One region of the Ligilactobacillus salivarius genome, then DNA from elsewhere that is predicted to be linked to it. Evidence: predicted binding sites of a transcription regulator. Region 1 holds the regulator's gene; the other holds the start of a gene.
What was found. The regulator CtsR, encoded in region 1, represses protease genes until heat stress. The targets are predictions, from matches to a motif close to TTGGTCAAAAAAGGTCAAANA.
Positions count from the first base shown of each region.

Region 2: a site for CtsR is predicted at 4,913-4,933, ahead of clpP (ATP-dependent Clp endopeptidase proteolytic subunit ClpP). Genes of this name have one in related genera too.

Region 1 is NZ_CP117983.1:260,927-268,123, reverse strand. Features, by position in the region: gene PTA89_RS01125 (ATP-dependent Clp protease ATP-binding subunit) at 1-1,380, opposite strand, end outside; gene PTA89_RS01120 (CtsR family transcriptional regulator) at 1,402-1,869, opposite strand; tRNA gene PTA89_RS01115 (tRNA-Pro) at 2,061-2,134, opposite strand; gene PTA89_RS01110 (dihydroorotate dehydrogenase) at 2,171-3,115, opposite strand; gene carB (carbamoyl-phosphate synthase large subunit) at 3,134-6,319, opposite strand; gene PTA89_RS01100 (carbamoyl phosphate synthase small subunit) at 6,312-7,197, opposite strand, start outside.
Region 2 is NZ_CP117983.1:1,203,834-1,211,030, forward strand. Features, by position in the region: gene eno (phosphopyruvate hydratase) at 1-70, opposite strand, end outside; gene tpiA (triose-phosphate isomerase) at 184-939, opposite strand; gene PTA89_RS05975 (phosphoglycerate kinase) at 997-2,199, opposite strand; gene gap (type I glyceraldehyde-3-phosphate dehydrogenase) at 2,305-3,318, opposite strand; gene PTA89_RS05985 (sugar-binding transcriptional regulator) at 3,381-4,409, opposite strand; gene clpP (ATP-dependent Clp endopeptidase proteolytic subunit ClpP) at 5,011-5,604, shown strand; gene whiA (DNA-binding protein WhiA) at 5,655-6,602, opposite strand; gene PTA89_RS06000 (gluconeogenesis factor YvcK family protein) at 6,625-7,197, opposite strand, start outside.

The DNA of each region.
Region 1 (7,197 bases):
TTGAATCTTTAATTCTTCATTTCTGATTTCTGCAGCTTTTTCAAAATCTTCTTTTAACAACGCTTCTGTCTTCTCTTGGGAAAGCTCTGATAATTTCTTCTTTATTGCAGAAACTTTGTCCACTTTTTGTGCATTATTAATTCTTACTCTAGCAGCAGCCTCATCCATTAAATCAATTGCCTTGTCAGGTAAAAATCTTGAAGCAATATATCTTTTACTTAACTTAACTGCACTCTCTAATGCCTCATCTGTAATTTGAAGTTGATGATGTTTTTCATATTTAGGACGTAATCCTTTTAGAATTGTCAACGCTACTTCTGGGGTTGGCTCATTGATTGTCACACTAGCAAAGCGTCTTTCCAAAGCTGCATCAGCTTCAACATATTTTTGATATTCATTTAAAGTTGTTGCACCTATTACTTGTACTTCACCACGCGCTAATGCTGGTTTTAAAATATTGGAAGCATCTATCGCGCCTTCAGCACCACCCGCGCCTATTAGAGTATGCATTTCATCAATGAATAAAATAACATTGCCATCTTCACGAATTTCTTCAATAATCTTCTTTAATCGATCTTCAAATTCACCACGATATTTTGTTCCAGCAACCAAAGATCCCATATCAAGCATCATTACACGCTTATTCTTCAAATTATCAGGAACTTCACCATTTACAATCTTTTGTGAAAATCCTTCTGCAACAGCTGTTTTACCTACACCTGGTTCTCCCAAAAGAACTGGATTATTCTTTGTCCTTCTACTTAAAATTTGAACAACACGCTTAATTTCATTATCTCTACCAACTACTGGATCAATTTGATCTTTACGCACCATTTCTGTCAAATCACGTGCTAATTCATCTAACGTAGGTGTACCATTATCCTGTTTCTTTTCTGATAACGCTAATTTCTTACGTGTTCTATTAGCTGTTGTTGCATCTACACCCATTGTACGATAGGTAATATTTTTCACCTTACGTAAATCAATATTCAGAGCTGCTAGAATACGTGAAGAAATAGTTTTATCATCTTCTAATAGTGCTAACAAAATATGTTCTGTTCCTACCTTTTCAACATTAAAAAGTTTAGCATGTTCTCTAGCACGCTCTAATACATAACGAGTCCTTGGGGAATATGGTAAATAAGTATCAGCGCCTCTACGTTGTAAATTACCGTATCCTACGATATGTTCAATTTCTTCTCGCACATCTACTTCAGTTACTACAAAACTTTGTAATACTTTAGCAGCTACGCCATTTTTCTCCATTGTTAGTGCTAAAAGTAAATGCTCTGTTCCTATTGCTTGATGCTTGAAGTAATTAGCTTGTTGTTGTGCAAGAACTAATACTTGTTTAGCACTCGGTGTATACCTTTCTTCCATAGCCATAACCATTACTCCCTTCTATTCTTCGCATCTCAATTGATTTAAGATACTTACCAAAATCCTTGCGCGAATCATATTTTCCATTTCAGCAGTCGGCAAATCCAAAGCTTGTCGGCTAATAGCAGCTAAGACATAATTTGCTTCTTTTCTAGAAAAGACGCCATCCTCGTATAAACTACTAATTAATTGGTAAGCCTGGTTTTCTGTAATTTCAGTGCCAATTGCAGAAATCAAATCATCTAAAACAGACTGATTCTCTGCCAAATCTACTTTTACAATCCGAATATAGCCGCCACCGCCACGTTTACTTTTAACAACATAGCCATTTTTCAAAGTAAAACGAGTTTTTATTACATAATTAATTTGTGATGGAACACAGTCAAATTGCTGTGCAATCTCAGACCGCTTTATTTCAATTCTTCTTGAATCAGCCAATATATCTTTCAAATATTGTTCAATAATATCTGAAATGTTACGGTTCTGCATAATTCTCCATCCTCTCTTGTAGGTTTGACCTACATTGACTTTTAGTCTATTATAAATGAATTTCGGCAACAAATGCAAAAATTTAGTATCTATTAACAATCAAAAAACTCTCTTTAAAGTAGTGCAAGAATTTTTTAATCCCTACTCTACTCAAAGAGAGTTTAACAATATTGTGTTTTTTTAGAATCCTATCGGAAAAACAAGATTCGAACTTGCGACCCCATCGTCCCGAACGATGTGCTCTACCAAGCTGAGCTATTTTCCGAGTACAGATTCCATTATATTACTTTATTTTTACTTATTAAAGCTTGAACGCTCCACGTTTTTTCACATTTAAACGTAATTCCTCAAGGCTTTCAATTCCCAATTCTTCCATTCTCTTTGGAAGTTCTTCAATCAAATGTGGACAAATCATAGAATCATGGAAATGTGCAGTTCCAACAGCAACAGCTGAAGCACCAGCCATATACATCTCTAAGACATCATCTACTGTTTCTACCCCGCCCATCCCAATAATTGGCAAATCAGTATTTTGAGCGACTTGATAGATCATTCTAATCGCAATTGCTTTTACAGCTTTCCCAGATAAACCACCCATAATGTTACCAAGTACTGGTTTACCTGACGCTACATCTATGTGCATTCCTAAAACTGTATTAATCATGCTTATTCCATCTGCTCCACCACGCTCCACAGCTTTAGCAATAGCCACTATATCTGTTACATTAGGTGAGAGTTTTACATAAACAGGAACTGTTGAAACTTCCTTAACTTTCTTTGTTAATCTTTCAGCAACTTCTGGAACAGTTCCAAATGCCATACCACCTTCATGAACATTAGGACAAGATATATTCAACTCTAATGCATTAACCATTCCTGATTGTGACAATTTAGTAGCTACTTCAACATAATCATCTTCTGTTGCTCCACCAACACTTCCAATTATTGGTAGTTCAGGATATTTTTCTCTTAAAGCTGGTAACTTTTCAGACACTACTACATCTACACCAGGATTAGTAAGACCAACTACATTTAAGACTCCATCTTCAATTACTGAAATTTTAGGATCAGGATTCCCGGTTCTAGCTTCTGGAGTAGTAGTTTTTATAACCAATGCTCCTAATGTATCCAAAGAATATTTATTAGCACTTGGAACATCGCCGAAGCCAAAAGTCCCACTAGCAGGCATGATAGGATTTTTTAATTCTAGTCCAGGCAATGATACTGCCAATTTTTTTGTTTCCATGATAAATTCCTCCATTAATTAAAGTGAGTTAGTAGCAAATGAACGATTTTCAAGTGCTTTTAATAATGCATCTGCTGTATTTAATGATGTTAGCAATGCAATATTATGCTCGATAGCTAATTGACGGATTACAAATCCATCCGATGCTACTTCTTGATCATGACTCATAGTATTGATTACTAAATCAACACCATCATTAACGATCAAATCATGTAATGAAGTTTCATTACCAGTATCTTTACCTAACTTATCTACAGTTTGTACAAACAAACCATTTTCACGTAAAAATTGACTTGTTCCTTCAGTTGCGAACATACGATAACCTATCTTACTAAATCTCTTAGCAAGTGGTAATACAGCATCCTTATCTTTATCTTCAATTGTTAATAGTACATTTCCATTATCTGGTAATTCCATCTTAGCACCTGTAAATGCTTTATACAGTGCTTTTTCAAAGGTGTAGTCACTACCCATAACTTCACCTGTAGACTTCATTTCAGGTCCTAAGAAGCTATCAACATCTGCTAACTTACTAAATGAGAATACTGGTGCTTTAACATGTACCATATCACTTTCACGATATAAACCACTTTGATATCCTTGTTCTGCTAATGATTCTCCTAGAATTACTCTTGTTGCAACTTGTGCCATTTCAATTCCAGTAATCTTACTTAAGAATGGTACAGTTCGACTAGCACGAGGATTTACTTCTAACACATATGCTTCATTGTTATGGATAATAAATTGAATATTCATAATACCAACACACTTTAATGCGACAGCTAACTTTTCAGTTGCATCCACAATTTGTTGCTTTATATTTTCATCAAAACTTTGAGGTGGATAAACAGCCATAGAGTCTCCGCTGTGAACGCCAGCATGTTCAATATGTTCCATAATACCTGGAAGTAATACGTCTTTACCATCACAAATCGCATCTACTTCACATTCTAGACCTGACAAGTAAGCATCTACGAGAATTGGGTGATCAATTTCTGCAGGAGCATTTTGTGCTAAATAATCTAATAACTCTTGTTCATTATTAACAATTTCCATAGCACGACCACCTAAAACATAACTTGGACGAACTAATACTGGATAGCCAATTTCTTCTGCACAAGCAATAACTTGTTCTTGAGTAGTTGCTGTTTTACCAATTGGTTGTTTCAATCCTAAATTCTTAATTGTTTGGTCAAATAGTTCTCTATCTTCAGCTCTATCTAGATCTTCAACTGTTGTACCTAAAATCTTTACACCATGTGCTTTTAATCCAGCGGCTAAGTTAATCGCTGTTTGCCCACCAAATTGTACAATTACTCCCATTGGTTGTTCTAAATCAATCACATTTAAAACATCTTCAAGTGTTAAAGGTTCGAAATACAATTTATCAGAAATCGAGAAATCCGTTGATACTGTTTCAGGATTAGAATTCATTACAATTGCTTCATATCCTAATTTTTGGATAGCCTTAACACTGTGTACAGTTGCATAGTCAAATTCTACACCTTGGCCAATTCTAATAGGACCTGAACCTATTACAAGCACTGATTTTTTATCAGATTTTTTACTTTCATTTTCTAAATCATATGAGCTATAGAAATAAGGTGTACTTGAATCAAATTCTGCTGCACAAGTATCTACCATCTTGTAAACAGGTAGCAATTTATGTTCTTTACGTAAATTTCTTACTTCATCTTCTGTAGTGCCCCATAACTTAGCAATTGTATAATCACTATATCCGTAACGTTTTGCATGTTTTAAAACGTCTAAATCTTCTTTATTTTGAGAAAGTTTACTTTCTAACTCTACAATTTGCTTTACAATATCTAAGTAATACAAATTAATCTTGGTTAATTCGTGTACTTCTTCAATTGTGTAACCTCTACGAAATGCTTCTGCTATATAAAATAGTCTGTCATCTTGTGCGTGGAATAATTTTTCTTCTACTTCATCATCAGTTGCAGATTGTGCTTTAGCAGAAATTAAATCTTTTTCGTCAATTTCTAATGAGCGAACTGCTTTTTGTAAAGCTTCTTGAGCACTACGTCCAATAGCCATTACTTCACCAGTTGCCTTCATTTGAGTACCTAAACGACGATTTGCACGAGTAAATTTATCAAATGGCCAACGTGGAATCTTAGCAACAACATAGTCAAGAGCAGGTTCAAATTCAGCAAATGTTGTTCCTGTAACAGGATTTTTAATTTCATCCAGTGTCAATCCTACGGCAATCTTAGCTGCTAATTTAGCAATAGGATAACCTGTTGCTTTAGAAGCTAATGCTGATGAACGTGATACACGAGGATTTACCTCAATAACATAGTATCTATAACTATTAGGATCCAAAGCTAATTGAACATTACATCCACCTTCAATTTTCAATGCTCTTATTAATTTCAAAGAGCAATTACGCAACATTTGATATTCTCTATCTGATAAAGTTTGAGTTGGAGCAAACACGATAGAATCACCTGTATGTATACCAACTGGATCAAAGTTTTCCATTGAACATACTACCATCGCATTATTGTCAGCGTCTCTCATTACTTCAAATTCAATTTCTTTGTAACCCATAATTGATTTTTCAATCAAACATTGAGTTGCTGGTGAAAGTTCTAGACCGTTGGCTACTATTTCCTTTAATTGTTCAGGATTATCACACAATCCGCCACCAGTTCCTCCCATCGTAAATGCAGGACGAACAATAACAGGATATCCAATTTCAGCTGCAAAATCTAAAGCTTCTTGCACAGTTTCAACAGTCTTTGAGTCTGGAACTGGTTCATTTAATTCTTGCATTAAGTCCTTAAATCTTTGTCTGTCTTCAGCTTGATCAATTGCATCTAATTGCGTTCCTAGAAGCTTTATTCCTAATTCTTCTAAAATTCCAGTTTTAGCCAATGCGATTGCTAAATTCAAACCAATTTGACCACCTAAAGTAGGTAAAATTGCATCTGGAAATTCTTGACGAATGATTCGAGAAACTGATTCAACTGTTAATGGCTCAATATATACCTTGTCGGCAATTTCTGTATCTGTCATGATAGTAGCAGGATTGGAGTTTACTAAAACTACTTCATATCCTTCTTCACGTAAAGCCAAACAAGCTTGTGTTCCAGAATAATCAAATTCTGCTGCTTGACCGATAATAATTGGACCTGAACCAATCACCATTATTTTGTGGACATCTGTTCTTTTAGGCATTGTTTCTCTCTTCCTTTCTTTGATCAATAATTTGCATAAAATCATCAAAAATATCTATTGCATCAAGTGGTCCAGGTGCTGCATCTGGATGGAATTGCACGGAGAATGCTGGATAATACTTGTGCTTAACACCTTCTACGGTTCCGTCGTTAATTTCTGTATGTGTAACAATTAAATCTGTTCCTTCAATGGAATCTGGATCTACTGCATACCCATGATTTTGTGAGGTAAACATTATCTTACCTGTAGCAATTTCTTTTACTGGATGGTTAAAGCCTCTATGACCAAATTTCATCTTAAATGTTTTAGCTCCATTTGCTAATGACAAGATTTGGTGACCCAGGCAGATACCAAACACTGGCAATTTCCCCTCAATTTCTTTGACCATTTCAACTGCATTTTCCATCATAATTGGATCACCAGGTCCATTAGATAGTAATACTCCATCTGGCTTAAGTCTTAAAATATCTTTAGCTGTGGCCGTATAAGGTAAAACAATTGTGTTACAATCACGTGCAGCCAACTCACGTAAAATACTATGCTTAACCCCATAGTCTACTAAAACAACGTTTCGCTTATTACCAGGATTTGGATATGCTTTACTTGTAGACACTTCAGCTACCATTTGACTGGTTATTTCTGTATTATGTAATCTTTGTTTTGCTTCCTCAATGTCAACTTCAGCATCAACTAACATACCTTTCATTGTTCCGTGTGAACGTAAGAGTTTGGTTAATGCACGTGTGTCAATACCACTAATTCCTGGAATATTCATTTCTTCTAAAAATTCTGGAAAACTTTCTTGTTTGCGCCAATTAGTTGAAACTCTAGCAACCTCACGACAAACAACACCCTGACAATTTGGTTCCAAGGATTCA
Region 2 (7,197 bases), 860 kb from region 1:
CAGCTTCAACTGTTGGGTTACCACGTGAATCTAAAACTTCGCGTGCATAAATTTCTGTAATTGCAGACATTAAATTACACTCCTTTGAGTTTATAAAAATTAACTGAGAATTCCTTCTCTAATAGATATTTTAAGGGTTTTTACTAAATTATTCAATTACTTATGAATAATTTATCCTAAAAACTAGTTTTTGTAGTTTACTAATTGTAAGTATGAATCAGGAACTAATGAAGCTCCACCAACTAATCCACCATCAATGTCTTCTTTTGCCATTAATTCTTTAACGTTAGCTGGTTTTACAGAACCACCGTATTGTACACGTACTTTGTCAGCTACTGTTTCATCATATAAATCAGCAACTGTCTTACGAACTACTGCACAAATTTCTTCTGCTTGATCTGCAGTAGCTGTCTTACCTGTACCGATAGCCCAGATTGGTTCATAAGCGATAACTAAGCTTGCAACTTGTTCTGCGGAAAGATCCTTCAAAGCTGCTGTAACTTGGTTTGCTACCCATTCTTCAGCTTTTCCAGCTTCACGAGTTTCCAAAGATTCACCACAGCAAATGATTGGTGTTAAACCATTACGGAAGATAGCGTGAGCTTTCTTGTTAATATCTTCATCAGTTTCGTGGAAGTAATCACGACGTTCGGAATGACCGATAACAACGTAGTCTACTCCCATTTCCTTTAGTACTTTTGGTGATGTTTCACCTGTAAAAGCACCTTCATCTTCAAAGTAGCAGTTTTCAGCTGCAACTTTTAAATCAGAACCTTTTGCATTTTCAAGTAATGCTGGTAAGTCAACAGCAGGAGCTGCAATAACAGCTTCAACTTCAGATGCTGCTGGTAAATTATCCTTAACAGCTTTTACAAATTCTGCAGTTTGTTCTGGATTCATATTCATTTTCCAGTTACCTGCGATAATTGGTGTACGCACAATAAATCATCCTTTCAGAAATTAAACCTCAACCTAGTTTCTATAACTTAACTTAAATTACTTATCAGAAACTGCAGCGATACCAGGTAATGTCTTACCTTCTAGATATTCAAGGGAAGCACCACCACCAGTAGAAATGTGTGTTAACTTATCAGCAACACCTAATTGTTGTACAGCAGCTGTAGAATCGCCACCACCAACAATTGTTGTAGCATCGCTTAAAGTACCTAAGAACTTACCTACTTCAAGTGTACCTTTTGCAAAGTTGCTCATTTCAAATACACCCATAGGTCCGTTCCATACAACTGTCTTAGCATCTTTCAAAGTATCTTCAAATAATTCAACAGATTTTGGTCCAATATCTAGAGCCATGTAACCATCTGGAATATCACCTTCAACAACTTCACTAGGTGCATCGTTGTTAAATTCTTTTGCACATACGTTGTCTACAGGTAATACTAGCTTATCGCCAGCTTTTTCCATAATTTCCTTAGCTAATTCGATCTTATCTTTTTCAACTAAAGAGTTACCGATTTTGATACCCTTAGCAGCGTAGAATGTATATGTCATACCACCACCAACGATAACTTTATCAGCTTTTCCTAATAAGTGGTTAATAACACCAATCTTATCAGAAACTTTAGCACCACCTAAGATAGCAACAAATGGGTGCTTTGGACTGTCAACAGCGTTACCTAAGAACTTGATTTCTTTTTCAAGTAAGTAACCTGCAGCAGCTTGCTTGCCTTCAGCTTTCATAGCTTCAGAAATACCAACGTTAGAAGCATGTGAACGGTGAGCTGTACCAAATGCATCATTTACAAATACATCACCTAATGATGCCCAGTACTTACCTAATTCTGGATCATTTCCAGATTCTTTCTTACCATCTAAGTCTTCAAAACGAGTATTTTCAACTAAAAGAACGTCACCATCATTCATATTGTTGATAGCATCTTCAAGTTGTGCTCCACGTGTAGCAGGAACAAATGTAACAGGCTTGTTTAATAATTCTGCAAGACGTTCTGCAACTGGACGTAAAGATAATTCTTTCTTATCTTCTTCTTTCTTAATACGTCCTAAGTGTGAGAATAAAATAGCCTTTCCATCGTGTTCAATAATGTAGTTAATTGTTGGTAAAGCAGCAACAATACGGTTGTCGTTACCAATTACTCCATTTTTAATAGGAACATTAAAGTCAACACGCATAAGAACTTTTTTACCTTTTACGTCTAAATCTGAAACAATAAGTTTAGCCATGATTTTAGTAAACCTCCAAAGTAGAATTAAAATAAAAGGCGGAAGGAGTAACCTCCTCCCGCCTCAGTAACTTGCATTGCAAATTAATTTTAGTAAAAACTAAAATTAGATCATGCTAGCAAATTTTTCTAATGTACGGATCATTTGAGATGTGAAACCGTATTCGTTGTCGTACCATGCAACAACTTTAACAACTTGGCCGTCACCCTTACCAACAACTTGTGTTTGAGTTGGGTCAAATACAGAACCAAATGTTGTACCGATAATGTCAGAAGAAACAATGCCATCTGCGTTGTAACCGAATGATGGGTTGTTTTCTGTAACTTTCTTAACTGCTTCGTTAACTTCTTCAGCTGTAACTTCTTTGTCAAGAGTTGCAACTAATTCTGTTAAGGAACCTGTAATTACAGGAACACGTTGTGCATGTCCATCTAACTTACCGTTCAATTCTGGAACAACTAAACCGATAGCTTTTGCAGCACCAGTTGAGTGAGGAATTGTGTTTTGAGCAGCAGCACGAGCGTTACGAACGTTACCCTTGCGATCTGGACCATCTTGTAATTTTTGTGTAGCTGTGTAAGCATGGATTGTTGTCATTGTACCAGCTTTGATACCAAATGCATCGTTAACAGCCTTTGCAAGTGGTGCCAAGCAGTTTGTTGTACATGAAGCAGCAGAAACAATCTTGTCATCAGCTGTGATTGCATCGTCGTTTACACCGTAAACGATTGTTGTCATGTCACCTGCAGGAGCAGAAACTAATACACGTTTTGCACCAGCTTCAAGGTGAGCAGATGCCTTTTCTTTAGATGTGTAGAAACCTGTTGATTCAAGAACTAAGTCTACGCCATCGTTCTTAACCCAAGGAATGTTCTTAGCATCAGCTTCAGCATAAACAGGAATTTCCTTACCATTTACGATAAGTGCGTTGTCTGTAGCAGAAACTTCACCGTCAAATTGACCATGAGCTGTATCATATTTCAATAAGTGTGCTAACATTGCTGGAGATGTTAAGTCGTTGATAGCAACAACTTCCAAGTCCTTAGATGTTTCAGCAATACGACGGAATGCTAAACGACCGATACGGCCAAAACCATTAATACCTACTTTAGTTGTCATAACTAAAATTTCCTCCTTTAGGAAATGAAAATTTTATTTTATTTTAAAAGGTAATAGAATTACTACCCTTTTAAAATCATCTTAGCAGCTCCTTCGTCAGTAATCAAGTATGTTTTCTCAGGAGCGTTCTTCATGTATGCTGCTATTGCTCGTGCCTTAGAACTACCACCAGCAACAGCGATTATACAATCCATATTCGCGAGATCTTCAAGTTGCAATCCAATTCTAGGAATCTTGTAAACAACTTTCCCCTTATCGTCAAAGAAATAACCAAAAGTCTCAGACACAGCCTTACGCTCTTTTAGCATTGCTACCACATTTTTAGGCATCGAACGTCTCTCTGCCATACTAATTGCTTCACCTATACTATGAACAGCAGCATTACTCTGTCTAATTAAATTCACAACTTCTTGTACTACGGGTTCATTAAGAAGCGGACGATAAGTATCTTCGCTAACCTGTTCAGGCACATATAATGTCCTGTGATTACCACCAGTTTTTTCAGCCATCAAGCCACATACATTATTCGCCTGAATATCTAACCTTTCGCCTATACCACCACGGGCAGGCACGAAAGTCAAATCTCTATCTACTGCAATTTCGGAAGTCAAACAGGTAGCAACTTTGGCCATCGTAGTACCACCCATTGCAGCAATGACATTTTTACCCTTAGGCAATTCCTTACCTAGGATATCATTTACTAACTTGCCCATGTCCTCAATAATCAAAGGCTGTCTATCACTATCTCCCGAAACAATTAAACAGTTTCTTATACCTAGGTATCGAGATAATTCTTTCTCCATTTGTTGTAACCCTAATAAAGAGTCCATCAACTTGGAAAGGCCTTGTATTGTTCTTTTACCTTTAGCAGTCAAAATCATACCAGACTTTGTTGAAGCAATTAATTCTTGCTTCCTCAAATAATCTGTTTCAGTCCGCAAAACTCGTTCACTCATGCCCAAGGTTTGTGCTAATACTCTTCTGCCAACTGGTTCAGACCAATCAATATTTCTTAAGATAATGAATCTTTTCCTCAGAACATCAATTAAATCTGGAACGATTGACTCAATCAACTCTACTTCCTCGCGCATTTTATGTCCTCTTTCTTGCGGGACTCTTGACGTCCAACAGTGTCATCGAGCGACCCAGTTAAGTTAAAAAGAAAAAGTACAACAACAATTAATTAACCATTAAACTGTTCTTATACCTCAACTACATTTGTAGTATATCAATATTCTTTAAATTTTGCAAGCCTTTAAACTCTCTAATTTGAGCGTTTCTTTATAAATTCTTTAAATCTTAATTAAATTAACTTTTCTATAAATAATATCAAAATATTCAGAATTTTTATTTCTAAATTTCATTTTGTAATGATAAAATCCGAACATTATTTATAATAAAATAAAAAGCCAGCTCAACCCTGAACCAGCTTAAAAATTAATTATATGCCGTCTCGGAGTCGAACCGAGATTACAAGAACCGGAATCTTGTGTGATATCCATTACACTAACAGCACAAATTAAATAACGTTATTGATTTTACTTCATATAAACTTTAAAAGCAATAAAATTATTTTCATTTAATTAAGGCTTTAAATTTGACCATCATTGACCTTTGTACTAAACTAGCAATATAAGAGCTTGAATGCTAAAATTATTCAAGAATATAAATTTTATTTAGGAGGTTTCTCTTATGAATTTAGTGCCTACAGTTATTGAACAATCTTCACAAGGTGAACGCGCTTATGATATTTATTCACGTTTATTAAAAGATAGAATTATTATGGTATCTGGTGAAGTCAATGATGACATGGCTAATGCTATCATCGCCCAACTTCTATTTTTAGATGCTCAAGATTCTGAAAAAGATATTTATATGTACATTAATTCTCCTGGTGGTTCTGTTTCTGCTGGTTTAGCAATCTACGATACAATGAATTTCGTTAATGCTGATGTTCAAACTATCGTTATGGGTATGGCTGCATCTATGGCTTCTGTCCTTGCAACAGCTGGTACCAAAGGTAAACGTTTTGCTCTACCTAATTCTGAAATTATGATTCATCAACCATTAGGTGGTGCTCAAGGACAATCAACTGAAATTCAAATTGCTGCTGAACACATTCTTAAGACTCGCAAGTTAATTAATCAAATCTTAGCTGACGGTTCTGGTCAAGATATTGAAACTATCAATAAAGATACTGAACGTGACAATTTCATGACTGCTCAACAAGCTGTAGATTATGGTTTGATTGATGGTATTATGAAGAATAAGAAGAAAATTAAATAATTAATACATTATAAAAAAAGTTCCTAGACCATGAAATCTAGGAACTTTTTTTATAGTACCGCAATACTTTCACCAGCGCGTATTTTTTCGGCAATTTCATTTAATTTTCTCAACCTATGATTTATACCAGATTTAGAAATTGGTCCTCCAGGTATAAGTTCACCCAAATTCTTTAAGCTTTCTTCTGGATGCCCCAATCTCGCTATTGCTACTTCTTGTAATTTCTGTGGTAATTTATCAATTCCCACCTTAGCATCAATCAACTTAATATTATCAATTTGCTTTTTAGAAGCATCTGCGATTTTATTAAGATTAGCAGTTTCACAATTCACAATACGATTAACTGAATTTCTCATATCCCTAACAATTCTAATATCTTCAAATTTCAGCATGGCATTAGTTGCACCTATCAAAGATAAAAAGTCTGCTATTTTCTCAGCTTCTTTTAGATAAGTAATATAACCACTTCTTCTCTCTGTTTTCCTTGCATTTAATCCATATCTATTCATCATTTCACATATTGTATCATTATGATCTTCATATAGTGAGTAAATTTCTAAATGATATCTACTTGTTTCAGGATTATTAACAGAACCAGTTGCTAAAAATGCCCCACGTAAATATGATCTTACCTTGGCATCGTCATCCAAAAATTCTAAAGGAACAGTTTCTTTAATCTGAAAATTATCTAATATATCTAAATCCTTTAAAATTTCATTTGTTCCAGTTTTTAAACGTACAATATAAAAATTATTCTTCTTCAATTTCATCTTTCGACGAACGATCAATTCACTCTCTATATCGTAAAACTGCTTTAATAATCGGTAGATACGCCTAGCAATAGCTGGATTTTCTGTTTGAACACTTAAAACAAATTGCTTATTAACAATACTCAATGAGCCATTCATCCTTATTAGTGCCATCAATTCAGCCTTAGCATTACCAAAATGAACCTCAAGCATTGTAAGTTCTTTTTTTACATCACTAGCGTATGACATTCCTCCACCTCTATTCTATACTCTAATTAAATTCATCGTCGTTCCATGACTTGGGTCTTCCAGTAAGTCTCATCAGTTCATCTACAACCTGATCTCCATTATGGAAAATTCCTCTATCACGCATTAATAAGAAGTTATCTGAAATAACTCTTGTTCCTTGTTCACGTAAACCTGAAAAATCATGTTTTACTTGATATAAGTATTCGTCGTATTTTTGTCTGTCTAAATAATCGCTAGGCACATTTTCAGTATTTACCAACACTGTGTCAATAAAGTTTTTACCCAAATGACTATTCAAAACTTTAACATGATCTGCATCTGAAAAATGTTCAGTTTCACCCTTTTGAGTCATGATGTTACAAATATATATAACCTCAGCCTTAGTTTCACAAACTGCACGACCCACATTTTCAATCATTAAATTAGGCAAGATACTAGTAAATAGACTTCCTGGCCCTAATACAATCTGATCAGCATTCATAATGGCATCAATTACTTCTGGCATCGCCTCTGGTTTACCTTCACCATTTGTTGTAACCCATACTTTTTTTATGGTTTTTCCAGCCGCTGAAATTTCTGCTTCACCAGAGATTTC